Regions from separate parts of the Devosia lacusdianchii genome, predicted to be linked through region 2. Evidence: predicted binding sites of a transcription regulator. Region 2 holds the regulator's gene; the other holds the start of a gene.
What was found. Region 2 encodes LexA, which represses DNA repair genes until DNA is damaged. Its sites were predicted from a motif close to TGTTCNNNNTGTGTTCNG; they were not measured.
Positions count from the first base shown of each region.

Region 1: recA (recombinase RecA) is a predicted target of LexA. The motif match lies at 4,288-4,305, and genes of this name have one in related genera.

Region 1 covers NZ_CP092483.1:2,565,458-2,581,666, reverse strand. The annotation lists gene cckA (cell cycle histidine kinase CckA) at 1-548, shown strand, start outside; gene MF606_RS12750 (DUF2237 family protein) at 545-940, shown strand; gene MF606_RS12745 (hypothetical protein) at 942-1,124, opposite strand; gene MF606_RS12740 (SRPBCC family protein) at 1,121-1,618, opposite strand; gene MF606_RS12735 (ArsR/SmtB family transcription factor) at 1,629-1,982, opposite strand; gene MF606_RS12730 (aldo/keto reductase) at 2,042-3,061, opposite strand; gene araD1 (AraD1 family protein) at 3,115-4,110, opposite strand; gene recA (recombinase RecA) at 4,388-5,461, shown strand; gene alaS (alanine--tRNA ligase) at 5,795-8,440, shown strand; gene MF606_RS12710 (DMT family transporter) at 8,500-9,384, opposite strand; gene MF606_RS12705 (DMT family transporter) at 9,478-10,410, opposite strand; gene MF606_RS12700 (hypothetical protein) at 10,679-11,143, shown strand; gene MF606_RS12695 (glycerophosphodiester phosphodiesterase family protein) at 11,177-12,160, opposite strand; cobalamin riboswitch at 12,237-12,452, shown strand; gene MF606_RS12690 (ATP-binding cassette domain-containing protein) at 12,691-12,906, shown strand; gene MF606_RS12685 (iron chelate uptake ABC transporter family permease subunit) at 12,822-13,223, shown strand; gene MF606_RS12680 (hypothetical protein) at 13,228-13,650, opposite strand; gene MF606_RS12675 (vWA domain-containing protein) at 13,856-15,520, shown strand; gene MF606_RS12670 (head GIN domain-containing protein) at 15,583-16,209, opposite strand, start outside.
Region 2 covers NZ_CP092483.1:2,199,282-2,215,490, forward strand. The annotation lists gene trpE (anthranilate synthase component I) at 1-594, shown strand, start outside; gene MF606_RS10710 (anthranilate synthase component II) at 736-1,335, shown strand; gene trpD (anthranilate phosphoribosyltransferase) at 1,332-2,354, shown strand; gene trpC (indole-3-glycerol phosphate synthase TrpC) at 2,351-3,163, shown strand; gene moaC (cyclic pyranopterin monophosphate synthase MoaC) at 3,163-3,639, shown strand; gene MF606_RS10730 (molybdopterin molybdotransferase MoeA) at 3,636-4,838, shown strand; gene lexA (transcriptional repressor LexA) at 4,946-5,659, shown strand; gene MF606_RS10740 (hypothetical protein) at 5,659-5,997, shown strand; gene MF606_RS21745 (nuclear transport factor 2 family protein) at 6,015-6,434, shown strand; gene MF606_RS10755 (IlvD/Edd family dehydratase) at 6,824-8,635, opposite strand; gene MF606_RS10760 (2-dehydro-3-deoxygalactonokinase) at 8,930-9,850, shown strand; gene MF606_RS10765 (2-dehydro-3-deoxy-6-phosphogalactonate aldolase) at 9,863-10,474, shown strand; gene MF606_RS10770 (SMP-30/gluconolactonase/LRE family protein) at 10,471-11,349, shown strand; gene MF606_RS10775 (beta-galactosidase) at 11,360-13,321, shown strand; gene MF606_RS10780 (ComEC/Rec2 family competence protein) at 13,290-15,308, opposite strand; gene gltX (glutamate--tRNA ligase) at 15,512-16,209, shown strand, end outside.

The sequences.
Region 1 (16,209 bases), 370 kb from region 2:
TCTATGGCATCGTCAAGCAGACCGAGGGCTATATCTACCCGGTCTCCACCGTTGGGGTCGGCACCACGTTCAAGATTTTCCTGCCGCGCTACGTAGCAAGCGCCACCGAGGTAGCAGCGAAGGTCGCCGCAGCGGCGGCGCCGGTGCGTGATTTGACCGGCCACGAGCGCATCTTGCTGGTCGAAGACGAAGAGAGCGTGCGGGCTTTCTCCGCCCAGGCCCTGCGCGCCACCGGCTACGAAGTCTTCGAGGCCGACGGCGGCGAAGAGGCGCTGGAGGTGCTGGAAGACCTCGATTTCAAGGTCGACCTGATGATCTCCGACGTGGTGATGCCGGAAATGGATGGGCCGACTTTGCTCAAGCATGTTCGCGAAACCATGCCGACGCTCAAGGTCATCTTCGTGTCCGGCTATGCCGAGGAAAGCGTGCGCCGCGATATCGAGGACGACCAAAGCGTCGAGTTCCTGCCCAAGCCCTATTCGCTCGACCAGATCAATTCGAAGGTCAAGGAAGTGCTGCAGAAGCTGGGCAAGGACGAGGTCAATTGAACGAGCAAGGGCGTTTCCCGGGGCCAACCGAGCTCAACGTTCTCGGCGAAGCCCTGCTGCCATGCTCCAACAATCCGCTGACCGGCTTTTTCCGCACCGGCTATTGTGCTGCCGGGCCGGACAGTGCCGCCGTGCATCTGGTCTGTATCGAGGCGACGGAGGCCTTTCTCGAATTCTCGGCGTCGGTGGGCAATGACCTCTCGACGCCGATGCCGCAATTCTCGTTTCCGGGCCTGGTTGCCGGCGATCGCTGGTGCCTGGTTGCTCAGCGCTGGCTGCAGGCGCATGAGGCCGGGCGGGCGCCGCGTGTCTACCTCCGCTCCACCAATCAGGCCGTGCTTGGACTTATCCCGCCAGGGGTGCTGAGGGCCTATGCCCTGGATTTGAACTGAACTAGCGGCCGCCGCGGGTCATCCGGGCCACGGCTGCAGCCAGTCCGGCAATGGCGCAGATAAAGAATATCCATTGCATGATCGACAAAATCTGGCTGGGTGCTTCCGCCGCGAAGAAAATCGTGTAGCCAAGCCACAGCGCGACGAGCCCACAGATGATGGCCGAGACTCGTGGATCGTTCATGGCGCCGCTCCTGCCAGTTCCGCCAGTACCTGATCCAGCTTTTTGTATCCAAACTCCATCCCATCCGCCATGGGCGTCTTGAGCGCGCCGTCGCGGGCCTCTTTGGAGGAATAGTTGATGGTGTTGGTCAACGTCGTCCGCTGCTGCTCTTCGTCGAAGCGCAGGGTGGAGACAGTCTCGCCGCCGGTCCAGTCATCGTCGAACAGTTCTGCGCTGACGACACGTTCGACCGGCTCGATCTCGCGGATCACGCCGCCCATGCCCATTACGTAGCCGCTGGGCGCTTTCCACTCATAGCGGTACTTTCCGCCCACCTTGGCCTCGAACTCGCAGACCGTCATGATCCAGCCTTCGGCGCCGTTGAGCCAGCGCTTGATCAGCGGCGCCTGCGTGTAGCACGCGAACACCAGATGCCGCGGCGCGTCGAATTGCCTGACGATGACGATCTGGGTGTCGGTTGGCGTGGTTATGGTCAGCGGTCCACCAAAGCCCATCGTCGTCTCCTCAGTTGTTTTTGCCGGCCATCGCTTCGAGGCGCTTGAGCTCGCCGAGCAGGTCGTCCAGCCGTTCGAACTGCGTTTCCCAGTATTTTCGATATTCGATCAACCAGCCGGTCGCTTCGGCCAATGGCTTGGCTTCCAGCTTGCAGGGACGGCGCTGCGCATCGCGGCCACGCGAGATCAGCCCGGCATTCTCCAGCACCTTCAAATGCTTAGAAATGGCCGGCTGGCTCATATCAAACGGTGCAGCCAGCTCCATGACCGATGCTTCTCCCTGCGCCAGGCGCGCAAGAATAGCGCGGCGCGTGGGATCGGCGAGCGCCTGAAACGTGGCATCGAGTGCGGCGGGCGACGGCATGGAGTACCTGCAGGCTATAAAACCGGTAGGTTATATTTAGTGCCGCCGCCCCGGATTCGTCAAGCCATGCCGCTGGGGATTGGCGTGCCCGGAGCCAGGAGGCCCTTGGCGGCGAGAGTGGTCCACAATTCGTCGGGCACCTTGACGTCCCACCAGTCCAGGATGCCGTCGAGCTCGGCTGGCGAACGCGGGCCAGGTAGCACGTTGCAGACCGCCGGATGGGTCAGTGGGAATTGCAATGCGGCGGCGGGCAGGGGAACGCCGAATTCGCGGCAGACGGCTTCCAGTGCCTGGACCTTGGCGACGATGGCTTCGGGCGCCTTGGCATAGTTGAACGTGGCGCCGCCAACCAGGATGCCGGAATTGAACGGGCCGCCGACGACCACGGACGCGCCGCGCTTGATACAGGTCGTCATGAAGGGATCGAGCGAGGTCTGTTCGAGCAGCGTATAGCGCCCGGCGAGCAGGAACACGTCCCAGTCTCCCAGTGCGAAGGCGTCCATCAACACTTCCCACTCGTTGACGCCAAGGCCGATGGCCTTGATCACGCCGCCGTCGCGCAACTCGCGCAGGGCCTTGTAGCCACCGGTTTCGAGCTGCTTCCACAGCGGCTTGTTGCCTTCGACGCCGTGGGTGCCGGCGCCGATATCGTGGACATAGACGATGTCGACCGCGTTCAGGCCCAACCGCTGCAGGCTGTCGTCGAACGAGCGCATGATGCCGTCGTAGGAGTAGTCATAGACCTGATTGAAGGGCAGCGGATCGACCCAGGCGCCCTTGTCCTGCTCGGCAACCGGCACCGGTTTCAACAAGCGGCCAACCTTGGTCGACAGCACCACGCCCGCCCGCCGCTCACGCAATACGTCGCCGACCAGATGCTCGGAACGTCCAAGCCCGTATTGCGGTGCGGTATCGACATAGGTCAGGCCCTTGTCGAGTGCGTGACCGACCGTGGCTCGTGCCTGATCGGCCGGAACGCCGGTGAAAATGCCGGCCAGTGACGCGCAGCCGAGGCCCAGCGTGGTCACTTCAAGTGCCGTTTTGCCGATGCGGCGCGTCTCGAATTTGCGAGCAGTCATGCTATCCCTCCGAAGCGAGGGATAACTGACATGTTAGTTGCGCGGCATCAAGCTCAATAGATGTTTCCGATGATAACGGGATGCTCGTTCTGGCGGCGGACCGGGTTGCGCAGGGGGCTGCCGAACTGGGGTTCCTCGATCTCGAACACATCATCGGGCCGGGTCGAGATGCCGTCGGCAAAGCTCAGCGTCGCGGTGCCGAACATGTGCACATGCACATCGCCCGGATGGCGGAACAGCTCGTATTTGAAATGGTGATATTCGAGATTGTCGATGGTGTGGCTCATATTGTCCTCGCCACTGAGGAACGGCTTCTCCCACAGCACCTGGCCGTCGCGATAGATGCGCGACATGCCCTCCACATGCCGCGGCAGGTCGCCGACCCGCAGCTCAGGACCGATGGAGCAGGCCCGCAGCTTGGAATGGGCCAGGTAGAGGTAATTCACGCGCTCGGTCACGTGGTCGGAGAACTCGTTGGCCAGGGCAAAGCCAAGCCGGCGCGGCTGGCCGTTCTGGTCGATCACGTAAATGCCGGCGATCTCGGGCTCTTCACCGGCATCGAGGGCAAAGCCGGGGGAGGGTATGGGGTGGCCCGGATGGATCACCGAATAGCCATTGCCCTTGTAGAACCATTCCGGCTGCACGCCCTTGAGGCCGCCCTTGGGCTTGCCGCCCTCGAGGCCCATGCGGAACATCTTCATCGTATCGGTCAGGCCGGTCTCGGCAGCGCCGCTATTGGCGGTATGCATGGCGTCACGGGTGGCGGCAGAGCCCAGGTGGGTCAGGCCGGTGCCGGTGACATAGAGGTGGGCCGGATCGGGATGATCGATCGGGGAGAGCATGCGGCCCTCGGCCAGGATCGCGGCACGATCCACCGTGTCACCCAGGCCCCTGGCGGCGATCAGCCCTGCGAGGCCACCGCCATTGCTCAGCGCTGCGATCGCCAGCTCATAGACGCTACTGGCATCATTGACCTGCCGCGCCGTGCCATTCTCGACAGCCGCCACGGCACGGGCGCCATTGAGATCGAAATACTGGATCAAGTTCATCGCGCGGCTCCTCCGCAAAGTGCCCGCCGGGCAGGGTATGGCTGCATAAAACGCAACATGCCGCATTGGCGCAAGTCAAAAATCATACTTATTCGTCGGCGCGGAAGTAGACGCGGCGATTCTCTGGTTTCCATGCCGGCTACTCGCAAATGTTCTCATTTTGTCCCTTGACAGTGCTGAAACAAAATGAGAACAAATAGCGCACATTAGATGGATATCCGCTGACGGACCCGTTGCGTTGCACGGCCCCCAAGAGCGTGAAATAAGGAGAGAAAATATGGCTAGCTCGCCGCTTCGCGTTGTTGAGGGTGGATCGATGGATAAGGAAAAGGCACTTGCCGCTGCGCTCGGCCAGATCGAGCGCAATTTTGGCAAGGGCTCGATCATGCGCCTTGGCGAAGCGTCATCGATCGAAGTGGAATCGATTTCGACAGGTTCGCTGGGCCTCGATATCGCGCTTGGCATTGGCGGCCTGCCGAAGGGCCGAATCGTCGAGATTTTCGGGCCGGAAAGCTCGGGCAAAACCACTCTGGCGCTTCATGTCATCGCCGAGGCCCAGAAGGCAGGCGGTATCTGCGCCTTCGTCGATGCCGAGCATGCGCTTGATCCGATCTATGCCCGCAAGCTCGGCGTCAATGTCGACGACCTGCTGATTTCCCAGCCGGACGCTGGTGAGCAGGCTCTCGAAATTACCGACACCCTGGTTCGGTCCGGCGCCATCGATGTGCTGGTTGTCGACTCGGTTGCGGCACTGACGCCGCGCGCCGAGCTCGAAGGCGAAATGGGTGATGCGCTCCCGGGTCTGCAGGCTCGCCTGATGAGCCAGGCCATGCGCAAGCTGACCTCGTCGATCTCCAAGTCCAAGTGCCTGGTGATCTTCATCAACCAGATCCGCATGAAGATCGGCGTGATGTATGGTTCGCCGGAAACCACCACGGGTGGCAACGCGCTCAAGTTCTACGCCTCGGTCCGCCTCGACATCCGCCGCATCGGCGCGATCAAGGATCGCGAAGAGATCGTGGGTAACCAGACCCGTGTGAAGGTGGTCAAGAATAAGCTGGCTCCGCCGTTCCGCCAGGTCGAGTTCGACATCATGTATGGCGAAGGCATTTCCAAGACCGGTGAATTGCTCGATCTCGGCGTCAAGAGCGGCGTGGTGGAGAAGTCCGGCGCCTGGTTCTCCTACGATAGCCAGCGCATGGGGCAGGGGCGTGAGAATGCCCGCCAGTTCCTCAAGGACAATCCTGAAGCAGCCGCCACCATCGAGCGCGGTGTGCGCGAGAGTTCCGGTCTTCTCGGCGAGGTGCTGCTGGTTTCGGGCGGCGAAGACGACGGCGATGACAGCGAGTAAGACATTTCCCATGCAGGGATGATGAGAGGCATCGCGCAAGCGGTGCCTCTTTTTTTGGGGTACTGATCTGGCTTTATCCACGGTGTCATTCCGGCGCAGGCCGCAATCCATCCTGAGGTCTTCCAGCTATCGCGGCGGGTCCAGTCATCTCAAGCTGGATTCCGGCCTTCGCCGGATGACACGGTGGTCGAGGATGGTGAGGATCACGCGCGAGGTCACCACCACGCCTCACCATCGCCGCAATGCTGGACATTCCGGCAGGCCGCACGATAGAAAGCCAGCCGAACTTGTCTGCGGTGCCATGGCGCCACTTTCCGTAATGAAAGCCTTCTTATGACCAGCGTAAACGATCTTCGTTCGAGCTTTGTCGACTACTTTGCCCGCAATGGTCATGAAGCCGTGGCGTCGAGCCCGCTGGTGCCGCGGAATGACCCGACGCTGATGTTCGTCAATTCGGGCATGGTGCAGTTCAAGAACGTCTTTACCGGCGTCGAGAAGCGCGACTATACGCGCGCCACGACGGCCCAGAAGAGCGTTCGCGCCGGTGGCAAGCACAACGACCTCGACAATGTCGGCTTCACCGCGCGCCACCACACTTTCTTCGAGATGCTGGGCAATTTCTCGTTTGGCGACTACTTCAAGGAGCAGGCGATCGAGTACGCCTGGGCGCTGCTCACCAAGGAGTGGGAGCTGCCCAAGGAGAAGCTGAGCGTCACCGTCTATCAGGACGACGATGAGGCCCACGAGCTGTGGAAGAAGATTGCCGGACTGTCCGACGACAAGATCGTGCGGCTGGGTGCCAAGTCCAATTTCTGGCAGATGGCCGATACCGGGCCATGCGGACCCAATTCCGAAATCTTCTACGATCACGGCGACAAGTACTGGGGTGGCCCCCCGGGCTCGCCCGAGGAGGACGGTGACCGGTTTGTCGAGATCTGGAATCTCGTCTTCATGCAGTTCGAGCAGATGGCGGACGGCAGCCGGGTTCGGCTGCCCAAGCCGTCGGTCGATACCGGCATGGGCCTTGAGCGCGTGGCCGCGGTCATGCAGGGGACCAACAACAATTATGAGATCGACCTCTTCAAGCGGCTGATCGCCTCCACCATGCAGCAGGTCGGCTTCAACGGCGATCCGACGACGCCAAGCTTGCGCGTCATTGCCGATCACTTGCGGTCGATGAGTTTCCTCATCGCGGAAGGCGTGCTGCCATCCAACGAGGGCCGCGGCTATGTGCTGCGCCGCATCATGCGCCGCGCCATGCGCCACGCCACGCTGCTGGGTGCGCAGGAGCCGGTCATCCATCGCATCGTGCCGACGCTGGTGCATGAAATGGGCCAGGCCTATCCCGAGCTGGTACGCGGCGAGTCCATGATCGAGGAGACCATCAGGCTCGAGGAGCGTCGCTTCCTCAAGACGCTTAGCCGCGGCCTGCAGCTGCTTGACGATGCAACGGTTGGGCTGAACGAGGGCGACATGCTCGAAGGCGTCACCGCCTTCAAGCTCTATGACACATATGGCTTCCCGCTGGACCTGACGCAGGATGCGCTGCGTACCCGCGGCATCAACGTCGACTTGACCGGCTTCGAGGACGCCATGGCCCGCCAGCGCGCCGAGGCGCGCAAGAGCTGGGCCGGCTCGGGCGAGACCGGCGAAGACAAGGTCTGGTTCGCCATTGCCGACAAGGTCGGTCCTACCGAGTTCCTGGGCTACGAGACCGAGTTCGCCGAAGGCGCGGTCACCGCGCTACTCAAGAACGGCGCCGAAGTTGCCTCGCTTGCTGCCGGTGAAGAGGGTTTCGTGGTGCTCAACCAGACCCCGTTCTACGGCGAGAGCGGTGGTCAGGTCGGCGACACCGGCAAGCTCAAGGCAGAGGGCATTGCCGTCACGGTTCTCGATACACAGAAGTTCCATGGTGTGTTCGCGCACAAGGTTCAGGTGACCGAAGGCGCCCTCAAGGTCGGGCAAGCGCTGGAGCTGATGGTCGATCACGACCGCCGCTCGTCGATCCGCTCCAACCACTCGGCGACGCATCTGTTGCATGAAGCGCTGCGCATTGTGCTCGGCGATCATGTTGCCCAGAAGGGCTCGATGGTCTCACCCGATCGCCTGCGCTTCGATTTCGTGCACACCAAGCCGGTCACCGAGCAGGAAATGGTCGAGGTGGAGGATATCGCCAACGCCATCATTCTGCAGAACACGCCGGTCGAAACGCGCCTGATGGGCGTCGAGGAGGCCAAGGAATCCGGCGCACGCGCCCTGTTTGGCGAAAAGTACGGCGAGGAAGTCCGGGTGGTCGCCATGGGCGAACCCACGGGCAATGGTCTTGGTTGGTCGGTCGAGCTTTGCGGCGGCACCCATGTGCGCCGTACGGGCGATATCGGTCTGGTTTCCATCGTCGCCGAAAGTGCTGTCGGTGCGGGTGTGCGCCGTATCGAGGCACTGACCGGCAAGGCTGCGCGCCATCGCGGTAATACCAATGTGGCCATCGTCAACTCGGCCGCTGGCCTGCTGCGTTCCGGGAGCCACGAGGTGCTCGATCGCATAGGGGCGTTGCAGGAAAACCTCAAGAAGATCGAGCGCGAGCTGACCGATGCACGCAAGAAGCTGGCTCTCGGTGGCGGTAGCGGCTCGGGCGCGACGGCGGCCGCTGATGAGGCTGTCAACGGCGTGACCTATGTCGGCCGCACCGTCGAAGGTATCGCCGCCAAGGATGTGAAGGGCCTGGTCGATACCGAGAAGAAGCGCATCGGCTCGGGCGTCGTGACCGTCGTGCTTAAGGGCGACGACGGCAAGGGCACCGTGGCCGTGGGCGTCACCGACGACCTCACGGCGCGCTATGCGGCCGGCGACCTGATCAAGCTGGCTACCGCGGCGCTTGGCGGGCAGGGTGGCGGCGGGCGGCCTGACATGGCGCAAGGCGGCGGACCCGATGGGTCGAAGTCGGCCGAGGCGATCGCCGCCGTTCGGTCCGCGCTCTAAGCGTCATCGCACAAACCACAAGAAAATCCCCGCGAAAGCGGGGATTTTCGTTTCTGGCTCTAGAGCCCGGTGCGGAAGAAGAACAGCCGAGGTTTCCAGACGATCTTCATCTTCTGCGTCAGCACATTGGCAAGCCCCGCCGCCAGCACGATGATGAGGCCGATGATGGCGACGTAGTCCGGATATTCCCCAAAGAACGCCGCGCCAAACACGATGGCCCAGATAAGCTGACTATACTGTACTGGCGCCACCAGATTGGCGGGCGAGCGCTTGGCCGCAGCGATCAGCAGCAGGCCGCCGGTGCCGCCAATGAGGCCGATGCCGAGGAAAATGGCGAGTTGCTCGAGCGACGGCAGCACGAAAAACGGAATCATCAGCAAGCCGTTGAACAGGCCCGAATAGAGCACCTGCAGGCCAACCAGGCTGACCCGCCGCTCCTTGGGTGCCACGTGGCGCAGGATGATGGTGGTGATCCCGCCGAAGAAAACGCTGCAGAAAATGGCCAGATGACCCAATTGCAGGTCGCGCACGCCGGGCCGGATCACCAGCACGACGCCGAGGAAACTAATGATCAGCAGCAACCAGCGGTGCAGTGCGACGTGCTCTTTCAGCACCAGCACGCTGAGCACGGTTACCATTATCGGCGTCAGGAAGCCGATGGCATAGACGTCGGCAAACGGGATGTGCGTGAAGGCATACATCACGCAGGCGGTGCCGGAGATGGCCGTGGCGCAGCGCAGATGGACCAGCCAGGGATGCTGGAGTTTGTAGAGATCGCGCCAGCGTTCGCCACGCTTGGTCAGCATGGCGGGAATGATCGAGAAACTCGTGGTGAAGAACGCGATCTCGAACACCGACATGGTCGGGCCGGTGGCCTTGATCAGCGCGTCGGCGACGGAAAAGCTGGCATAGGCCAGAAAGGCGAGCAGGACGCCGAGCGGCATCGGAAATCCAGAAAGTATGAGGAAGACTCGGGAATTGGCCTACCATACAAACGTCTCCGCTTGCCGTCGACGCTTCCGCTGCCTCTCGGGCAGCTAAATTTCAGGGCCTTGCACTTCGGTAATATTGCTCGGAGGGCCGGGGCGGTGGGCCCGGTATTCGGCGAAGCGGCCCGCGATCCGGGCGCGGCCTCCGTCCACCAGCACATTGACCAGTCCGGACACCACGACCACAGCCAGGCCGATATAGGCGAGGAGGTCCGGGTACTCGAAAAAGAAGAAGGCGCCCAGCCCGATGGCCCAGACGATCTGCACGTACTGGATCGGCGCGACCTGGCTCGCCGCCGCGTTGCGGGTCGCGGCGATCAGCAGGATATGCCCCATGCCGACAAGGCTGCCGCTGGCGGCCAGCAAGCCGAATTGTTGCCAAGTCGGCACGACGAATGTCGGCAGCATCAGTACGAAATTGACCACGATGAGGTAGATGGCGGGCAGGGCGATAAGGCTCACTCGCTTTTCGGTTGGCGCTACGACCCGCAGAACCGTGGTCGAGATTGCGCCAAAGAGGGCGCAGCCCAGCGCCGCCAGATGGCCGGGCTCCAATTCGCGGAAGCCCGGGCGCACAACCAGCATGACGCCCACAAAGCCTAGCGCCAACATGCTCCAGCGAATGGCGTCCACCCGCTCCTTGAGGATGAGCACCGACATGACGGTGATGAACAGGGGCATCATGAAGACCAGCGAATAGGTCTCGGCAAAGGCGATGGTGGTGAAGGCGTAGGTGACCAGTGTCGATGACGCGACCCCGCTGAAGGAGCGCAGATGAACCAGGCGGGGATGCTTGAGCTTGAAGCTGTCGCGCCAGCGCTCACCCTTGGGTTTGACGAAGGCGGCGGGGATCAGTGAGCAGACGGCGATGAAGAAGCCGATCTCGAAGACGGACAGGCTCTGTCCGAAGCCCTTGATGATGGCGTCGCCGCAGGAATAGACCGAGTAGGCGATAACAGCATAAAGCACGCCGACCGGCATGATACATCCAGAAAATCGAGTGTTTCAGGCAATGCGGCGACCCTAGAGCGCCGCGCCGCTTCCGTCGATGGGATAGTTGGGGCTGCGGCGCTTTTGCGCGGCTAGCGCCGGTCCGTTAAAAGCTTCACTCCCCTAAATCGCAGCTTCGTCGCGCAATGCGGCGGTTCGCGAAACACCCTCTCGGCAGCGGCATCCGGCCAGGCCATAGCAGACCGGCGCGTGCGGCTTCGCAATGTTGGGTTCAAGCCTATTGCCGCGGGAGATTGTCATGCCTCATCTTGTTGTGCCTCACACTGTCCGCCTGGCCTTCGCGCTGTGGATGCTCGCCATTGCGACCGCCATTCTCGAAGTCGGCACGCGCCTCGCCGTCGATCCTCGCGGCCCGTTGGATGCGGTCCTCAATAGCGGCGCGGAATTGACTATCCGTCTGTCGGCCTTTGCGCTGCTCGCCGTGCTCGCTACGTTGATGATGCGTGGCTCGAACATTGCCCGCCATGCCCTGACCCTGCTTTACGGTGGGCTCGGAACTTTTTCGCTGATCATGGAACCGGCGAGCTGGCTTATCGGCGGTGGCAATGTTCTGGCCTTTGCGACCAAGGCTGATCCGGTGACCTGGATCATCACCGGCAGCCGCATCGCTCACATCGCGGCAGTGCTCGGTGCTGTCTATTTCGGCTATAGCGGCCAAGCCGGTGCCTATTTCGTGCATCGCCGGGCGAAAATTGCGGGATAGAGGCCGATCTCAGACGCCGGCAGGCTTTGGCCGCTATTGCGCGGTCAGCACCGGGGCGATGATCTCAATCTTGTTGGTCCACAGGTAGCCATCGAAACTAGTGGGCAGTTGCGCCAGCTGTTCCACCGTATCGATGCCGGCGGCGCCGGGATCGCCTGACTCGTATGGCCCGAGCAGGATCACCTCGCTGCCGGCGTTGCGCATGCGTTCGAGGAACAGGTTGGGCCAACCCCACAGCCAGGGCGCCACGTTGAGCGGCACCATCACCTTGGTGTTGCGACAGGCCTGCGGCATGTAACCCGTCCAGCCAAGCCCGCCATATTGCACGAGGCAGTCGACCAGCCCGCGCCGTGACCAGACAGCGAGCCCATCGATCTGGTTTGCGGCGCGATAGGTCGGTTCGTCGCCGCCATAGGCGCCCCACACTGCCTGACGCCACTCCGGATTGTCGCTGAGCACCCTGGCCAGCATGTCGCCCTCGCGCGCCTCGCGGCTCTTGAAGTTGATCAGGAAGCGTCCGTCAGGCATCGCCGACAGCACTTCCTTCAGTTCGGGAATCTGCCCCACGCCGGTGCCGCGCAACGGGTAGCTGGCGCCACCATCGGCGGTGTAGCCGTAGCCGACGTCGAGCGACTTGAGATAGGCCATCTCGTGGCTGCGGGTTTCGCCTGTTCCTTCGGTGCGGCAATCGATGGTCCAGTCATGCAGCACGGCGAGCTGGCCATCGGTGGTCGAGTGCACGTCGAGCTCGACGATATCAGCGCCTGCGGCAAAGGCAGCTTGCATGGAGGGAATCGTGTTCTCGATGAAGCCGTGCTCCGGCGGACCGATGCGCTCGGCCGTGCAGGTGTCGTTTTCGAGCCCGCTGCGGTCGAAGGTCTGGTGGACGCCGCGATGCGCGATCAGCGTGATCTGGGGATCGCTTGGCGGAGATACCCGCCAGCTCGCGTTGAACACGTAAATCCCTGCCGCCAGCACCAGCAATGCCAGCAGCGTCCGTCCCAGCCAACGCCTCATGATTCCCTCCGAGCCAATGAAGGCTCCAGCGCCATTTGGGTTGAAATGAGGCGCCTTGCCTTGCCGACGAAAATCGCGCATCACGCACGCCGATGGTTCTTGCCACCCAACTCGGGCGGCGGGATTAAAAGGGAACACGGTGCGACGTACCCATCAGGGCGCAATACCGTGGCTGCCCCCGCAACTGTGAGCGGATAGCGACACCGGGATGAACCACTGGCCGAAAGGCTGGGAAGGGCCGGAGCCGCAGCGACCCGCAAGCCAGGAGACTTGCCGTCATCATTCCTTTTAACCCGGCCGAGGTGTGCCGCGGGAGACGATGATGACCAGTTGCTGTCGCATAATCGCTGCTCGGATCGCCCGTGACCTCTCGCCATACGGCGGAGCCAGCGATGGCACACGGCAAGTCTACGGCTGATGGCTTCACCGGTGATCGGCCGGCGCGCCTCGACATCAAGGGCCTGACCTGGGGTGCGATCCCGGGGTAGCCCATTATCGGGCCGCTGTCGCTCAGCGTCGAGCCAGGGGAGATGCTGGCGTTGGTCGGCCCGAATGGAGCAGGCAAATCGAGCCTGCTGCGCTGCCTCTATCGCTATCACCGGCCCAGCAGCGGTCTCGTGCTTCTGGACGGCGACGACATCTGGACGCTGTCGGCAAATCGGTGGCGCGGCGCGTTGCCACGGTTCTGCAGGAGCAGGCGTCGGATTTCGGGCTCAGTGTCGCCGAGATCGTCGAACTTGGGCTGACGCCGCATCGTGTCTCCGCCATTGCCTTGGCCGCGACCGCTACCAGCACGGCCCTGGCCGCCGGCTATCGCGTCCCGGTCCAGAGCTGTAACCGCGGTGTTACCTTTGAAGCGTCGCCGCAACGCGCCGTCGGCGGCGACTACCGACGGGTGCTCCCGCTATCGGCGCTGGTTGGCGCCATCTTCCTCGTTCTAGCCGCCATTGTTACGCGTATCCTGATTCCACCGCAGGATATGCCCATCGGAATACTGACCGGCATTATCGGCGGATTGTTCTTCATCGGACTAATGCGCTGGCGCCAGACCGGGGCCGAATAGCGGCCTACCTTGGCATGATTGAAACGAGCTGGATGCTAGTTGTGTCGATCGTGTACTCGAGGTGCAGCCGATAGCCGTCCATCAGGAAGCTGTCCCATGCTGGTTTCAACCCGAGCAGAGGAAGGTTCCGTGCTTCACCCTCGCTGTCCGGGTCGCCAAGAAGCGCGCGAGCGTGTTCGCGTCCCATTGAGAAGTCTATGCCATGGGGCAACTCCCCAGCGAACTGGCTGAAACCTGACGTACTCCCGTGGACCTGCACCGCTGACACCATGACGCCATCAGGCAATACCAACGAAATTCCGGCCTCGGGCAGCGACACATAGCTCTGGTCCCCGATCACCTCCAATTGGAGCGAAAGCCCGGCGAGTTGCCGCATTTTGGGGAGGTCGCCATAGCGCGCTCCCAACAGTTCCACGATCGGCGCCATCGGCGGGAATATCCTCAAGTCAGCGAATGATGGGCTCTTGCTACGACCTGATAGTGGCATTTTGGAATCCGACCACAAAATCGCCCGTAAGTCATAACTCGCGCTGAATGCAGTGTTCATCCAGGCGTCATCTGAGGCATGATTTGAATTGCGCGCTTATACGCAGTCCTCGATAACGGGGCTGGTGTTGTTGGAGGGCAATTCTATGCGGATCATCCGTAATCTTGTGCTTGGGGCGGTCGCAGCCCTGGGCATGGCGCTGCCGGCGGTTGCCGCCGAACGCGCCATTATCGTGCTTGATGGGTCTGGCTCGATGTGGGCTCAGATCGATGGCAAGGCGCGCATCACCATTGCGCGCGAAACCCTGGCCTCGGTGCTGGCTACTCTGCCGGATGATCTTGAGCTGGGTTTCATGACCTATGGGCACCGCGAAAAGGGCAATTGCGCCGATATCGAAATGCTGGTTGAGCCGGCAACGGGCACCGGCTCGGCGATTGTCGCCGCCGCCGACGCGATCAATCCCAAGGGCATGACGCCAATTTCGGACGCAGTGCGGCTAGCCGCGGAAGATCTGCGCTTCACCGAGGAAAAAGCGACGGTCATCCTGATTACCGATGGGCTCGAAACCTGCGAGGTCGATCCGTGCGCCCTGGCCTCCGAGCTTGAATCTCAAGGTGTGGATTTCACCACCCACGTGCTGGGCTTTGGCCTTTCCGACGAAGAGGGCCAACAGGTTGCCTGCCTCGCCGAAAACACCGGCGGCAAGTATCTGCCGGCCAATGACGGAGCAGCCCTGGTCGATGCGCTGAGCTCGACGGTTGCCGAGGTCGCGCAGGTCGAACCTGAACCAGAACCCGAGCCGGCCCCGGCGCCCGAGCCTGTTGCCGACTACAACCTTAAGCCCACGGCTTCGTTGTCCGAAGGCGGTCCGGACATTGTCGACGAGGATGCCGATCTGGTTTGGGAATGGCACACCGTCGCTGCCGATGGCACGGCGGGCGAATATGTCGGCACGAACTACTACTCGACCTTTGAGGGCGCACTGGAGCCGGGCGACTACATATTGAGCGCCACGCTGGGCTACGCGACCTCGTCGCAGCCGGTGACCATCGTGGCTGGCAAGGTCGCGACGCCGCACTTCGTCATCAACGGCACCATCCTCAAGCTGCATCCCATGCCAAGCGAAGGCGCTCCGGTGGATGACGACGCGGCGACCGAAATCCGCCACGCGAACGAGTACGTGACCACGCAATATGGCGATATCGACGTCGTCGTGCCGGCTGGCGCCATTGAGGTCGACGTTTCGATTGGCGAGGCCAAGGTGACCCGCACCTATGACGCCAAGGCCGGCGAGACCATCGACGAGGACGTGATCGTTGGTGTGGGCCTGGCCAAGGTCGCCTCGTTCTACGTCGAAGGCAGCCCCATCGAGGCCGACATATTCATCGAGGTTCTGGAGGCCAAGAAGGCGCTGGATGGTTCGCGGAAGTCGGTCGCCTACCAGTATGGCGGCGACCTCAGCTTCGAACTGCCGCCCGGTGACTATGTTGCGACATATGACCTGGGCGGTGCATCGGGGGAGGTGCCGTTCACCGTCAAGACGGGTGAACTGACGGACGTTCCGGTTATTCTCGACGCAGGCGTTCTCGCGGTCACCACGCCGGGTGACGACTATGTGGAGCTGGTCTCGGCCAAGGCCGATATTGCCGGTAACCGCAAATCCTTCGACTATGGCTACGGGCCGGACTTCAGTACGACGCTGGCTGCCGGGGACTACCTGATCATCAGTCTTGATCAGGAAACCCCGATCACCATCGTCGGTGGCGAACGCAGCGAGATAGCGATCGTGCCGGCAGGCAAGTCGAAGTAAGCCGCCGCTACGAATGCGAAGGGCGCCCGCGTGGGGCGCCCTTTTTGTTGGCGTGGACCGGCTTACTCCTCTTCGAACGAGACGTCGCCGCCGCTCGAAGATTCGAAATCGGTTCGTGTCGGCCGGCCGGCCACATCGACATCCCCGCCGCTCGACGCTTCGGCTTTCAGTGTCCCGGTGGCATGCACCTCGATATCAGCGCCGCTGGAGACTTCGACGGTCGCGTTTTCGCATACCAGGTCGCCGGCGCTAATGCCTGAGCCGCTGGAGGCCTCGGCGTCGATGGTTTCGCAGGTGCCCGACAATTCCATGTTCGCGCCGCTCGACGCGCTGGCTCTTACCGCCCCCAGGGCTGCCTGGCTCAGGGTAATGTCCGAGCCGCTTGAGGCGTCTAGATCGAGCTTGTTCGATTTCAGACCGCTTGCCCTAACATCGGCACCCGAACTGGTCGAAATGCCAGCGACTGCCGGCATGGTGATATCGACAGTGATGGCATTGCCGTTGCTCAGCAGCATGCCGACCAGGCCGCCGCTGATGATGAAGTCGAGGAAACTCTGGTCGAAACTGGCCTTGAGCACGCCTCCGGAGACGTCGACACGCAGATTCTGCAGCGCATCGGCGCTGGCGGAGTCGGCGCTGACGGCAAAGCGGTCGCCGATCGTGACGACGGCATCGATACCGGTCGAGAT
Region 2 (16,209 bases):
ACCATCCGCCCCATCGCCGGCACCCGCAAGCGCGGCTCGACGCCGACGCGGGACCAGGAACTGGCAGCGGAACTGCTGGCCGATCCCAAGGAACTGGCCGAACACCTGATGCTGCTCGATCTGGGCCGCAACGATGTCGGCCGCGTCGCCAAGACCGGCACGGTCAAGGTCACCGACAAGTTCTTCCTCGAATACTATTCGCACGTCATGCACATCGTTTCGAATGTCGTCGGCGTGCTCGACCCGAAATACGACTTCGTCGACGCGCTCTCGGCCGGCTTCCCCGCCGGCACGGTGTCAGGCGCGCCGAAGGTGCGAGCCATGGAGATCATCGACGAGCTGGAGAAGTCGCGCCGCGGCATTTATGGCGGCTGCGTCGGCTATTTCGGCGCTGACGGCACCATGGACACCTGCATCGTGCTGCGAACGGCGATCCTCAAGGACGGCAAGCTTTATGTGCAGTCCGGCGCCGGCATCGTCGCCGACAGCAAGCCCGAACTCGAGCAGATGGAATGCGAAAACAAGGCCCGCGCCCTTTTCAGCGCCGCCGAGGAAGCGCTACGCTATGCCGGCGAGGCAAGGATCGGGCAATGAGCGCTCAACACAACTACGGCGTCATGCCCGCGAAAGCGGGAATCCCCCTTTCGCGATGGCGGGACTGGCTCTGAAAGGAGATTCCCGCTTTCGCGGGAATGACTCCGTGTTTAGAAAAGTCCCTGAGCCGGAAACGCACCAATGACCCGCACTCTCGTCATCGATAACTACGACAGCTTTACCTACAACCTCGTCCACTTCCTAGGCGAACTCGGCGCCGATATCACCGTGCACCGCAACGACAAGATCACGCTCGACGAAATAGCCGCGATGGCGCCCGAGGCGATCGTGCTGTCGCCCGGTCCCTGCACGCCGAACGAGGCCGGCATCTGCCTTGATCTGATCGATCGCTTCAAGGCCGATATGCCGATTCTCGGCGTCTGCCTGGGCCACCAGGCCATCGGCCAGGCCATGGGCGGCGACGTGATCCGCGCACCGCACCTAGTGCACGGCAAGACCAGCAAGATCCACCATACCGGCAAAGGCCTGTTCCGCGGCCTCAATAACGACTTCGAGGCAACGCGCTATCATTCGCTGATCGTCAAGCAGGACACCCTGCCCCAGTCGCTGGAAGTCACCGCCACGACCGATGACGGGCTGATCATGGGCATGCAGCATCGTTCGCTGCCTCTGCATGGCGTGCAGTTCCACCCCGAGAGCATCGCCTCGGAAAACGGCCACGCTTTGCTGCAGAACTTCCTGAACATGGCACGCGACTTCAACCAGAAGCGAGCCGCGTGATGGATATCAAGGCAGCACTCAACAAGATCGCCGATCGGAAAGACCTGACCGGCGAGGAAATGCGGGGCGTCATGCGAACCATCATGGCCGGGGAAGCGACGCAGAGCCAGATCGGCGCCTTCCTCATGGGTATGCGCATCAAGGGCGAGACCGTCGGCGAAATCGCCGCCGCCGTGTCGATCCTGCGCGAGCAAATGGTGCCCGTTATCGCTCCCGAAAATGCCATCGACATCGTCGGCACCGGCGGCGACGGCTTGGGCAGCCTCAACATCTCCACCACTACGGCGCTCGTGGTCGCGGCGGCCGGCGTGCCGGTAGCCAAGCACGGTAACAAGGCGCTGTCGTCGCGCTCGGGCGCTTCGCAAGTATTGGAAGCACTGGGCGTCAAGCTCGACCTGACTCCGGAAGAGATCGGCCACACCATCGCCAATGCCGGCATCGGCTTCATGTTCGCGCCAAGCCATCACCCGGCCATGCGCCATGTCGGCCCGTCGCGCGCCGAAATGGGCGTACGTACGCTGTTCAATCTCCTGGGGCCGCAATCCAACCCCGCCGGCGTTCGGCGCTATCTGCTCGGCGTCTATTCGCAACAATGGGTGGAGCCGGTAGCGGCTGCCCTGCTGGCAAATCGCGCCATCAAGGCCTGGGTGGTCCATTCCAGTGAGGGGCTGGACGAATTGTCGACCTCTGGGCCCAATTTCGTCGCCCAGATCGCCAAGGGCGACCTGCGCAGCTTCGAACTGCATCCCGAGCAGGTGGGCCTCCGGCTGACCGACCCCAAGGATCTGCTCGGCGGCGAACCCGCCGAAAACGCGGCGGCCATGCAGGCACTGTTCGACGGGGCATCGGGTGCCTATCGTGATACAGTGCTGCTCAATGCCGGTGCCGCCCTGCTCGTTGCCGATAGGGTCGAGACCATCGAAGATGGCATAGCCCTGGCGCGGGAAACCATCGACAGCGGCAAGGCCAAGGAAACACTCGCCCGCCTCGTGGCGGTATCGAACGGACGAGACCGATGACCGATATTCTCCAGCAGATCGAAGCCTATAAACGCGAGGAAATCGCTGCCGCCAAGGCGATGCGGCCGTGGGCGGAAGTCGTGGCGCAAGCCCACGATCAGCCGGCGCCGCGCGGTTTCATCAAGGCCATCAAGGCCAAGCGCGCGGCAGGTCAGTACGCGCTCATTGCCGAGGTCAAGAAGGCCAGCCCCTCCAAGGGCCTCATCCGCGCCGACTTCAACCCGGCCGAAATCGCCCGTAGCTACGAAACTGCCGGCGCCGCCTGCCTATCCGTCCTCACCGACCGCCCCAGCTTCCAGGGTTCGCCGAGCTACCTGATCGAGGCCCGCGCGGCGACCCGCCTTCCCGTGCTGCGCAAGGACTTCTTGTTCGAGACCTACCAGGTCGCCGAGGCGCGCGCCTGGGGCGCTGACTGCATCCTCATCATCCTCGCGGCGGTGGGTGACGACGTCGCCCGCTACCTGCTCGATGCCGCCGAAGAATGGGGCATGGATGCCTTGGTGGAAGTGCACGACCAGCTTGAGCTCGATCGCGCGCTCGGGCTGGGCGCCGGGTTCATCGGCATCAACAACCGCAATCTGCGCACCTTCGAGACCACGCTCGATACCTCCATCAACCTCGCCGTCGGCGTGCCCAAGGGCACCCTGCTGGTGAGCGAAAGCGGCATCGTCACCCACGAGCATATCCTTAAGCTCGATCGCGACGCCAATATCGGCACCTTCCTGGTCGGCGAGAGCCTGATGCGGCAGGACGATGTCGTCGCGGCAACCCGCGCCCTGCTGATGGGCGCACCGCAGGCGGTCCGCTGATGGCCGCAGGCCTGACCCATCTCAACGCCAAGGGCGAAGCGCATATCGTCGACATCGGCGACAAGGCGAGCACCAAGCGCCGCGCGGTGGCCCAGGCGCGGATCATCGCCCAGCCTGAAACGGTAACGGCGATCATGGGCGGCGCTCTCAAGAAGGGTGACGCGCTTGCCGTTGCCCGCATCGCCGGCATCATGGCCGCCAAAAAGACCAGCGACCTGATCCCGCTCTGCCACCCCATCCCGCTGACCAAGGTCAGCGTCGACATTGAGGCTGATGGCGCCGACGCCATCCAGGTCCGCGCGACGGCGGAAACCACCGGCCAGACGGGCGTCGAAATGGAAGCGCTCGTTGCCGCCTCGACAGCAGCGCTCACCCTTTACGACATGGCCAAGGCCATCGACCGGGCCATGGTCATATCAGACATCTGCCTCATGGAAAAATCCGGCGGCAAATCCGGTGACTTCACCCGGCCATGAGCCTGCTCCCCGTCGACGACGCCATTGCGGCCATCCTCAAGCGGGTCCCCGCCCCCGTGGGTAAGAGCGTCCGCCTGGCGGACGCCGCGGGGCGGGTTCTGCTGGAACCGGTGGTTGCGCGGCACGATCAGCCGCCTTTCAATGCCAGCGCCATGGACGGCTACGCCGTCCGCGCAGCGGACATTGTCGACGGCCACCGCCTCACCATGGTCGGAACCTCGCAAGCCGGCGCTGCTTATGGCGGATCGATAGAGGCCGGTCAGACTGTCCGCATCTTCACCGGCGCCCCAGTCCCTCCGGGCGCTGATACGGTGATCATGCAGGAAGAAGCCGAGGCCGAGGGCGGCATGGTCCGCTTCAACACCCGCCCGCGCCAGGGCCACAGTGTCCGCCCGCTCGGCAACGACTTCGCCACCGGGGACCAACTCATCGATCCCGGCGTCCGCCTGGCACCGGTGCAACTGGCCGTGGCCGCTGCCGCCAATGCCGATAGCCTTGTCGTAGCTCGGCGCCCGGCCATTGCCCTGCTGGCCACCGGCGACGAACTGGTTTTGCCCGGCACCGCGCTGGGCCCCGACCAGATCGTCGCCTCTAATAGCTTCGGCCTCCGCCCCTTGCTCCATCCTTATGCCGAAACAGTCACCGACTACGGCATAGCCCGCGACGATCGCGCCGCCCTCCGGCAAACGCTGGAGACCATCTTCGCAGCCGAGCCCGACATCCTGATCACGACTGGCGGCGCCAGCGTCGGCGATCATGACATCGTCCAGGAGATCCTCGTCGAACTCGGCGTAACCCTCGACTTCTGGAAGATCAACATGCGCCCCGGCAAGCCGCTGATGTTCGGCACCCGCGGCAAGACACTGATCTTCGGCCTACCAGGCAATCCCGTGTCGGCCATGGTCACGGCCATCGTCTTCATTAAACCCGCCCTGCGCCGCTGGGTTGGATATACGGGCCTCAGCAAATGGTATCTTCCGCTGGCCGGCCCGACGCCAGCCAATACAGCGCGCCGCCACTTCATGCGCGCACAGCTCATCCATACGCCGACCGGACCAGAGCTTTTCCCGATATCGCAGACCGACAGCGGCCATACTTCGTCTTTGGCCCAGGCAGAAATGCTGATTGTCCAACCTGAATTCGATCCGGGGCAAGACGCAGGAACGATTGTCGAAGCGCTCGCCATCGACGCGTTCTGATTGTCTTGGCGCCCGCAAGACTGATGAGCATATCAGCATATTGCAGAACATAACTGGAACACGTATAGTCGTTCTGCCTATGTTCCGATTCTGTTTCCGAGGGGCCAATGCTGACGCGCAAACAACACGAGCTGCTGATGTTCATCCACGAGAGGATGAAGGAAAGCGGCATCCCGCCATCGTTCGATGAGATGAAGGATGCGCTCGATCTGGCGTCCAAGTCTGGCATCCATCGGCTGATCACCGCGCTCGAAGAACGCGGCTTCATCCGCCGCCTGCCCAATCGGGCCCGCGCACTGGAGGTGGTCAAGCTCCCCGATTCGATGAACCCCTCGCTCGGCGGCCGCAAGGCGCGCTTCGAGCCATCGGTTATCGAAGGCAATCTGGGCAAGGTGGCGTCGCCTCCCGCGCGCGTATCCTCTGGCGAGGACTATGCGCGACCAATTTCCATTCCTGTTATGGGACGGATCGCGGCCGGCACGCCGATCGAGGCGATTCAGACCCATTCCCACACCATCATGGTGCCGCCCGAAATGCTCGGCGCCGGCGAACATTATGCACTCGAAGTGCGCGGTGACTCGATGATCGAGGCCGGCATTTTCGATGGCGATACCGTGCTGATCAAGAAGCAGGATGCCGCCAGCACAGGCGAGATCATCGTTGCTCTCGTGGATGATGAAGAAGCGACCCTCAAGCGCTTGCGTCGCAAGGGAAATACCATCGCTCTCGAAGCCGCCAACCCGGCTTACGAAACACGCATTTTCCCGCCTGATCGCGTCAAGGTTCAGGGACGCCTTGTTGGCCTGTTGAGGAAGTACTGATGCGCGCCGCGCTGCTTCTGGCCCTGATGCTGGTTGCAGCGCAGGGCGGCCCGTCGCTTGCGCAGGAAGTGTCCGCACGCGAGACTCGCTGCTGGGTCGGCGACGTGGCCTTCACGGCGGGCGTCGGTATCAATGCAGGCGGCGGTGTCGCCGTCTGCCGCGCCGGAACCGGCTGGGAAGCGGGCGAGCCCGATACCCCAGTGGTCGGTTGCGTGCTCGAGGACAAGTTTTCCTCGATCGGTGCCGTGGTTGGCATACGCAACAACGACAGCCTGCTGCTGCAATGCGACCCCAGCGGCCGCTGGACTACGGTGAACACGCGCCTTGCCGGCGACTGAGTTCAGGAGGCCGGGCTTTGAGCGATGGGGCCTCCAACCCAGAGCATATTGCTGCGGAAGCGGCGGCGGTGATGGCCGAATATGCCGAGCGGATCAACCATCACGATTTCGGTGATGTCGCGCCGCTAATCGCTGATGATGCAGTGTTCTGGTTTAGCGACGGCTCCCATAGCGGCCTGGCGGCGATCCGGGCGGCCTTCGAGGCAACTTGGGCTGTTCTGACCGAAGAAATCTATCGAATCGAGGCGCTACGCTGGATCGCGGCAGGCGACGGTGCAGCCAGTTGCATACACCTTTCATTGGCAGGCCACCGTCAATGGCAAGCGCGAAGCCGGCTCAGGTCGCGGAACCTCGGTTTTGGCGAAGCGGCCGGACGGCTGGAAGATCGTGCACGAACATCTCAGCCCACCCCGGTGACCAATGCCCGGCTTCGCTAGGTGGTAGGATGTCGGACCGGCCTAAGGCGCTGGACTGAGCGATCCATTTGTGGATCGTCATTGCCCGGCCTGGCCAAGCAGTCCATTTCTCCGCACGTGCTGAAGCATCGATCACCCGGACAAGCCGGGCGATGAGGATGGAACCGAAGGGCGGTTCGAGGCGCGTCGCGGTTGATCCGCCTCACTATCGGAGACCTCACGGCGCGCTTATCGAACCACGAGATCGAGCGAGTGGAGGCTTGGGTGCCACGACCTCGTGGTTCGACAGGCTGCGGCGAACGCGACAGAGCGCGCCATGTCTTAGGCAGCGCATCGACGCGAATTCACAGTAGCCGGCAAGAAAAAGGCCCGCCGAAGAGCGGGCCTTTTGGTTTGCCGACCCGCGAACCTTAGTGATTATCCCGCGGTACGCCGTTGGTCTGGGCGATGCGCTGATAGGCCACAGCGGGCTTGAGCACTGCGCCATTGCCGAGCTGGTCGACAATGCCGCGCTGGATTTCCTGCCACGGCGTCTGGTGCTTGGGGAACTTGTAACCGCCGGTGGCTTCCAGGTCGGCCCGGCGGGTCGCGATTTCCTCGTCAGAGATCAGGATATTGGCCTGGCCCTTGTTAAGGTCAATCCGCACCCGGTCGCCGGTACGCAGGATAGCGAGATTGCCACCGGCCGCCGCTTCCGGCGAAGCGTTGAGGATCGAGGGCGAGCCCGACGTGCCCGACTGCCGGCCGTCGCCGATACAGGCCAGGGCGTGAATGCCCTTCTTGATCAGGTAGGATGGCGGCCGCATGTTCACGACCTCGGCAGCACCCGGATAGCCGATAGGGCCGGCACCGCGCATGAACAGCAGCGTGTTTTCGTCGATTTCGAGCGACGGATCGTCGATCCGGTGGTGGTAGTCCTCCGGCCCGTCGAACACCACCGCCTTGCCTTCGAACATGCCCGGATGTTCGGGGTTGTTGAGGTAGCGCTCGCGGAATTCCGACGAGATCACTGATGTCTTCATGATGGCGTTGTCGAAGAGATTACCGCGCAGCACGAGGAAGCCCGCATCGGTCTTGAGCGGGTTGTCGAAGTGACGGATGACCTTGTCGTCCTGAATCGGCGTATTGCGGCAGTTCTCGCCAATGGTCTTGCCGTTGACGGTCGGTGCGTTCTCGCGGATCAGGCCCTGGGTCATCAGTTCGTTGACCACCGCCGGCACGCCACCGGCATGATAGTAGTCCTCGCCCAGATACTCCCCGGCCGGCTGCAGGTTCACCAGCAGCGGCACCTTGTGGCCATGGGTCTGGAAATCCTGCAACTCCAGCTCGACGCCGATGTGGCGGGCAATGGCCTGGATGTGGATCGGCGCATTGGTCGACCCACCAATGGCGGAATTGACCACGATCGTATTGATGAAATTGTCCTTGGTCAGGATGTCGGATGGCTTGAGATCTTCATGTACCATGTCGACGATACGCTTGCCGGTGCGATAGGCCATTTCCTGGCGATCGCGATACGGCGCGGGAATGGCCGCCGAACCGGGCAACTGCATGCCCAGAGACTCGGCCAGCGAGTTCATCGTCGTTGCCGTGCCCATGGTGTTGCAATAGCCGGTGGACGGCGCCGACGACGCGACCAGTTCGATGAACTGGGCATAGTCGATCTCGCCCGCGGCCATCATCTGGCGGGCCTTCCACACAATGGTGCCCGACCCGGTGCGCTCGCCCTTGTGCCAGCCGTTTAGCATCGGCCCAACCGACAGCGCGATTGCCGGAATATTGACCGTCGCAGCACCCATAAGCATGGCCGGGGTGGTCTTGTCGCAACCGATGGTCAGAACCACGCCGTCCAGTGGGTAGCCGTAGAGCACCTCGACCAAGCCGAGATAGGCCAGGTTGCGGTCGAGGCCGGCGGTCGGGCGCTTGCCGGTTTCCTGGATCGGGTGCACAGGGAATTCGATGGCAATGCCACCGGCCTCCCGGATGCCTTCGCGCACGCGCTCGGCCAGAACGATGTGATGACGGTTGCACGGCGACAGGTCGGAACCGGTCTGGGCAATGCCGATGATCGGCTTGTTGGACTGCAGTTCCTCACGCGATACGCCGAAATTCATGTAGCGCTCAAGATAGAGCGCGGTCATGTCAGGATTATCGGGGTTGTCGAACCAGGCCCGCGAACGCAGTTTCTTGGGCGCGGCGCCCTCGCCATTACCTGCCGTCATATCATCTTCCTCTTGCATCCGTGGACGCTGCCGTGAGGCCACGTTTGGACTCGTTCTAACATGGCTGGCGCCAGAGTGAATGGGTTTCCGCAGAAAAAATCATACTTTTGACTCGCCACCGAATATTGGCCGCTCTATGTGTCGGAACGGCTGGAGCGGCTTACCAATCGAGCAGACGAAACGAGCGTGATCGGGCTTGTTGTGAGCGATCGCGATCAACGAGAATCGGTCTGGCTGAAACGGCGTTTCGCGATTAGGGTCGCGCCCGAAAACAGGGGCGGCGGAGAGGGTTTCGTGACTGATATAGTGGACTGGATCGCCGTCGATTGGGGCACCTCCAATTTGCGGGCCTGGGGCATCGCGTCCGACGGCTCGGTGGCGCTGGAGCGTAATTCCGCCAAGGGCATGGGCAAGCTGGCGCGCGACGAGTTCCCGGCCGCGCTGTCCGAACTGCTGGCCGGTGTCACACCAGCGCACGGCGGTACCCTTGACGTGCTGATCTGTGGCATGGCCGGCGCGCGCCAGGGCTGGCTCGAAGCCCCCTACCTCGAAGCGCCAACGGATTTGCGTGGCCTGCTCGACGGCGCCGTACGCCCCGATATAGTCGATGGCCGCATTGCCCCGGCAATCCTGCCCGGCGTTTGCCAGAAGGCCGGCGCCGATAACGTGATGCGCGGGGAAGAAACTCAATTGCTGGGTCTCGCGGCCCTGCGGCCCGGCTTTTCGGGCGTGGTCTGCATGCCCGGCACGCATTCCAAGTGGGCGCAGCTCTCTGGCACGCGTATCGAGCGTTTCTCGACCGCGATGACGGGCGAAATGTTCGAGGTGCTCCGCACCCATTCCGTGCTGCGCCACTCCCTCACCGGCGACCTCGATGGCCCCGGGCGCGCGGAGGGCTTTGCCGCGGGCGCCGCCGCCGGCCTCGAACGGCCCGAGCAATTGCTCGGCACCCTGTTCCAGGTCCGCGCAGGATCGCTGCTCTCGGGCCGGCAGCCCGATTGGTGCGCCGGTTATCTCTCGGGCCTGCTCATCGGCACCGAAATCGGCAGCAACCGTCATCTGATCGGCGGGCAAGCCGTGCCACTGATCGGCTCTCCCGCACTATGCGCGCTTTATGCGCAGGTGCTGGCGATGATCGGCGCCAGCGGCGAGCCGCAGGATGCCACCCAAATCGTGTTGGCCGGCCTCAAGGCCGCGCGCAGCTTTGCCGCTTAGTAGGAGTTCTTCATGAACCATCGTCACCTGATCGCCATCCTGCGTGGCATTACCCCCGGCGAAACCATCGCAGTTTGTGAGGCGCTGATTGCTTCCGGCATCACCATGATCGAGGTGCCGCTCAACTCGCCCGATGCGCTCACCTCCATTGCGCTGGCCTCCAACGCGCTCGGCGAGAAGGCCGCCATCGGCGCCGGCACCGTACTGACCAAGAAGCAGGTTTGGGCCGTTTCCGACGCCGGCGGCACGTTCATCGTTTCGCCCGACGCCAACAAGCAGGTGATCGAAGAAACCGCGCGCCTGCAGCTTCTGTCCTATCCCGGCGTATTCACCCCCACCGACGCCTTCCGCGCCATCCGCGCCGGCGCCACCGGCCTCAAGTTCTTCCCAGCCGAAGTGCTTGGTCCCAAGGGCATCAAGGCGATGAAGGCGGTGCTGCCGCCCGAAATGCCTGTTTATGCCGTCGGCGGCGCCAACCCCGATAATTTCGACGAGTACTTTGCTGCGGGCTGCACCGGCTTTGGCCTCGGGACCTATATTTACAAGCCCGGCATGGACGCCGCCCAGGTCGCCGAGCGTGGAGCCACCGCCGTTGCCGCCTACGATGCGGGGAAATCGGCATGACGCAGACGGCGAGACTCATTTTCGACAGCAAGTGCGAACTCGGCGAAGGCCCGATCTGGCATGCCGGGCGGCAGCAACTGTTCTTCTTCGATATCAACGAACAGACGCTGTTCGCGGTAACGGCTGATGGAGAGATTGCCGACAGCTGGCTATTCAACGAGACCGTGGCCGCTGCCGCCGTGGTTGATGACCATACGCTGGTTCTCGCTACTGATACCGGCCTCAAGCAGTTCGATCTTGCAACCGGCGGCATGAATCGCATCAACGAGATCGAAGCCGATCGGCCGGAAACGCGCACCAATGACAGCCGCGTCCACCCATCGGGTGCATTCTGGATTGGCACCATGAACCGCACCGAAGAGGAATTGCCGGTCGGCTCGGTCTATCATTATCGCGCCGGCGAGCTGACCACGCTGAAATCCGGCGTCAAGATTCCGAACGCCACCTGCTTTTCGCCCGATGGCCGCATCGCCTATTGGACCGATACGCCGACCAAGCAGATCATGCAGTGCCCTACCAATCCGGCGACCGGCCTGCCGATTGGCGACTGGACGCTGTTCGCCGACGTGTCCGACCATCGCGGCTGGCCGGATGGCGCCGTGGTCGATAGCGAAGGCTACCTGTGGAACGCCCGCTGGGGTGGTTCCTGCGTCGTCCGCCATGCGCCGGACGGCTCGATCGATCGCGTCATCGAAGTTCCGGTGAGCCAGGTCTCCTGCCCAGCTTTTGGCGGGCCCGACCTCAAGACGCTCTTCATCACCACCGCCGCCAAGAACCTCAGCTCCGAGCAACTTGCCGCCGAACAGGTCGCCGGTGGCCTGTTCGCCATCGACGTCGATGTGGCCGGCCAGCCCGAACCGATCATCACTCTCTGAGTTACCAGCCATGACCACCCCTGCCCTCGGCGTCTGCTACTATCCCGAACATTGGCCCGAGGACTGGTGGGACCGCGACGCGGCCCGCATGGCCGAAGTCGGCATCAAGTTCGTCCGCATCGGCGAGTTCGCCTGGTCGAGGCTCGAGCCTACGCCGGGCAACCTGCAATTCGACTGGATCATCCGGGCCATGGACGTGCTGGGGCGGCATGGGCTCAAGATCGTGTTCGGCACGCCTACCGCGACCCCGCCGCGCTGGATGATCGACAAGCATCCCGACATGCTGGCGGTCGACGCTCAGGGCCGTAAAAAGGGCTTCGGCTCGCGCCGCCACTATGATTTCAGCCACCTCGGCTACCGCGAGGAATGTGCTCGCATTACGCGGCTGCTGGCAGACGCGGTGGGCGACCATCCGGCCCTTGGCGCCTGGCAAACCGACAACGAGTATGGCTGCCACGGCACAACCTATTCCTACTCGCCAGCCGCCAAGCAAGGATTTCAGCGCTGGCTGGCGGAAAAGTACGGAACCGCGGACGCATTGAACCAGGCCTGGGGCAATGTCTTCTGGTCGATGGAGTACAATCGTTTCGATCAGGTCGAGCTACCGAACCTGCTCGTCTGCGAGCCGGCTCCCGCGCACGATCTCGATTTCCGCCGCTATGCCTCCGACCAGGTCGCCGCCTTCAACAAGGTGCAGTTCGACATCCTCAAGACCAAGCGCCCTGACCTGCCGGTCATCCATAACTTCATGGGCCGCTACACCGAGTTCGACCACTATGACGTGGCCGAAACGCTCGATGTGGCGAGCTGGGACGCCTACCCCATCGGGCATCTGGCGGTCAGCGACGAACCCGACGACGTGAAGCGCCAGTACATGCGCCAAGGCGAGCCTGACTATCAGGCCTTCCACCACGACCTCTACCGCGCCGTGGGACATGGCCGCTGGTGGATCATGGAGCAGCAGCCGGGCCCTGTGAACTGGGGCAACTTCAACCCCGATCCGTTACCCGGCATGGCGCGCCTCTGGGCCTGGGAAGCCTTTGCCCATGGCGCCGAGGTCGTCTCCTACTTCCGCTGGCGGCAGGCGCCGTTCGCGCAGGAACAGATGCATGCCGGCCTACTCCGCCCCGATAGTGAGCCCGCGCCGGCCTACCACGAGGCCATGCGGGTCGCCGAAGAGCTGACGGCCGTCGGCATTGCCGGTAAGGCTGCCAAAGGCCGCGTCGCCCTGGTCTATGACTATGAAAGCGAATGGGCCTGGGACGTGCAGCCGCAGGCCAAGGGCTTTACCCACGGCGCACACGTCCGCGCTCTCTACGCAGCGTTCCGCAAGCATGGCGTCGATATCGACATCGTCTCGCCCAGCACCACCAGCTTTGCCGGCTACGACATTGTCGCCATCCCGGCGCTATTCGCCTGGAACGACGCCTTGCGCACCGCCATCACCGAGTTCGAAGGGCATCTGCTGATCGGCCCGCGCTCCGGCTCCAAGACCGAGAACTTCTCGATCCCCAACAAGCTGGCGCCCGATCTGCCGACCAATCTGCTCGATCTCAAGGTGCTACGCATTGATAGCGCCGACCCGAGCGTGGAAGTCGAGGTCAAGGGCGGTGGCGGCGCCGTGCGGCATTGGCGCGAACGCATCGAAACCAAAGCCAACGTGGTCATGGAAGATGTCGAGGGCTGGCCGGTGCTGGTCAACCAGGGCAAGCTCTACTATCTCGGCGCCAGCGGCACCAAGGCGCTGATCCAGCGCGTTGCCGACTACCTCATCGCCGAAGCAGACCTGCCGACGCTGGCACTGCCGGCCGGCGTCCGCTGCCGCACCCGTGACGGTTTCCGCGTTTACGTGAACTACAATGCCGGCGCAGCGACACTCACCCCTGCCAAGGATGAGGCGGGTTATGTGCTGGGCTCATCCGAGATGCCGGCCGCCGGCGTCACGGTGGCACGACTCGCCACGGTCGGGTGAGATTGGGAATGGCGGTGCGGGTATCGAACCCCGCCGCCGCTTCATTCCAGCGCAACCAATGCACGCCGCCGGCCGCCAGATCACCGGCGTCGATCACCTGCCCGCCAACGCATGACGCCGGTATCGCCATGCGGGCAATCAGCAGGTCATGCTGGCCGCAATCCTCGGCGAAGGCCGCGGCGTTGCGGATCACCGCAATCGAGAATTGCTCCGTTTCGGCGATGCATCCCAGGCTGTCGCATTTCACGCCGGGAGCGGTCGCCGAAATCTCTTCCTGGTAGTGCTCGCTCCAGACGTCGACGGCAAAACTGCCGATGCGCCCAGTGATGAGCCCCATTTCAACCCCTGACCGCATGGCGACCGCCTGCGTGGAATCTGCGATCAGCACGTCGGGCCGTTGGTCCAGTCCAACCAGCAGGATCAGCGGCACGGCCAGAGCCGGGCCCAGCAGCCTCCACCACGTGTTGAAGAAAGCAAACCAGGCCAGCGCCAAGAGGCCGATGACCAGCGCCGTCCCGGTCAACAGCGGATTGCCCGTCAGCCCTTCGCTCCATCCCGCCACGAGGGTGGCGCCATCGACCATGCGATCGATGCCCCAGCCCATGACAACAACGAACGGCGCTTCGATGCCGAACGGCATGGCCAGCACTGAAAGCAGCGCAAAAGGCATGATGACGATGCTGACCACTGGCAGCACCAGCACATTGCCGAGCACGCCGAGCGGTGCAGTTTGCTGGAAGTGGTAGGCCGAAAACAGCAGCGTCGCGGTGCCGGCAATCAGGCTGGTGAACGCCGTCGCCCAGATCGTCGCGCCCAGCCGCGCCAACCACTTTCGATCCCGTTCGCGCACTTTGCGGGGCATCTCATAGATGCCGATCAGCGCCACGACAGCAGCAAAAGACAACTGGAAGCTCGCCCGGAACACACTGGCCGGATCGATCAGGATGATCGCCAGCGCCGCGATCGCCACATTGCGCATTGTCAGCGCACGTCGCCCCGCTAGCACCGCCCCAAAGATCAGCCCCAGCATGATGGCTGAGCGCAGGGCCGGCAGGTTGCCAATGCCACCGGCAAGCAGCATGTAGCCAGCAGCGGCAACCAATCCGGCCACGGCCGCAATCTGCTTGATCGGCCAACGCGAGGCAGCCACCGGAATGGCGGCCAGCACCAGCCGTAGTAGCCAAAACACCCCACCGGCCACGATCGACAGATGCAAGCCGGAGATCGAATAGATATGCGCCAGGCCTGAATTGGCCATGACCTCGCGCGTTTCATCGGTAATGGCGCTCTGGTCGCCCATCACCATGGCCCGACCAATGGCCGCCGATGTACCGTCGAGCACCGCGTCGATCCGCGCCCCGATCGCCATGCGCAGCCCTTCGATGGCGCGCGTGGGGTCCAGACCCGTGCCGCTCGCGACCAGCGCAAACTCACCCGTGACGGTGCCATAGGCACCAATCCCAGAGAAATAGGCGTGAAATTGCCCGTCGAACGCCCCAGGCAGAATCGGCCCCGGAACCGGTGCCAGCCGCATCTGCCCGCGGATAATATCGCCGGGCGCCAACGGCGGCTCGGGCGGCACGACGAGACGAGCCTTGGCGATGCTGACCGGCCGATCGCCCGCAATCGGCACAAGCCCCGACACAATAACGCGCCGTGCATCGGCAGTCGCGGATACGATCTCATCAACCCGCCCCTCGAACGCCCCATAGGCCGGCCGCGCGAGCATGGCGGTGCCGAACCACGCGCCATGCAGCGGCAGCAGACAGGCCCCAATCCAGAAAGCCGCAAGTAGGCTCGCCAGCGGCAGCAATGGTGATCTAAGAAGCATCAGCACAAGGCCGACAATCACGAGCGCTGCCGCTGCCAGCGCCCAGCCTTGCGGCTCGAACGGCAATTGGGCATAGCCGATCAGACCGGCAATCATCGCAAAGGGCAGCAGGACAAACAGCCGACGCGCCTCGATGGCCTCGGCTATCGTCGCCACAAGGGCAAATCGCCCTAGTGCGCGTGCAGGCGGAAGCCGTCCGCCCGCGGCCTGGGGCAATGCCGGCTGTTTGCGCGCGACCAGTTCGGCGCCCGGCTTATGATCGAGTAAATCTGCCCCCTGCACCGGCCCCAGCCCCGCCCTTGCGCTCGTGCCCCTCTATGCTACACACGGCTCCGAAACTATCCAAGCATTCCGGTCTCATGTCCCAGGTCGTCACCCGCTTCGCCCCCTCGCCCACCGGCTATCTTCATATCGGTGGCGCCCGCACCGCGCTCTTCAACTGGGCCTATGCCCAAAACAAGGGCGGCAAGATGCTGTTGCGCATCGAGGACACCGACCGCGAACGTTCTACCGAAGCAGCCGTCGTTGCACTGATCGATGGGCTCAGGTGGCTCGGGCTGGATTGGGATGGCGAGCCGATCAGCCAGTTCGGCCGCGCCGCGCGCCACGCCGAAGTGGCCCACGAACTGGTCAAGATGGGCCACGCCTATTATTGCTATTGTTCGCCCGCCGAGCTCGACCAGATGCGCGAGGAGGCCCGCGCTGCCGGCAAGCCGCCGCGCTACAATGGCTATTGGCGTGACCGCGACCAGAGTGAGGCGCCGGCCGGTGTCGCGCCCGTCATCCGCATCAAGGCGCCGCTTTCGGGCGATATCGTCGTGAACGATCACGTGCAGGGCAAGGTCGTGTTCAAGACCGAAAACCTAGACGATTTCATCATCCTGCGCTCCGACGGCACGCCGACCTACATGCATGCCGTGGTTGTCGACGATCACGACATGGGCGTCACCCATATCATTCGCGGCGACGACCACCTGACCAATGCCGCCCGCCAGATCGTCATCTACAACGCCATGGGCTGGACCGTGCCCGAGATGGCGCATATCCCGCTGATCCA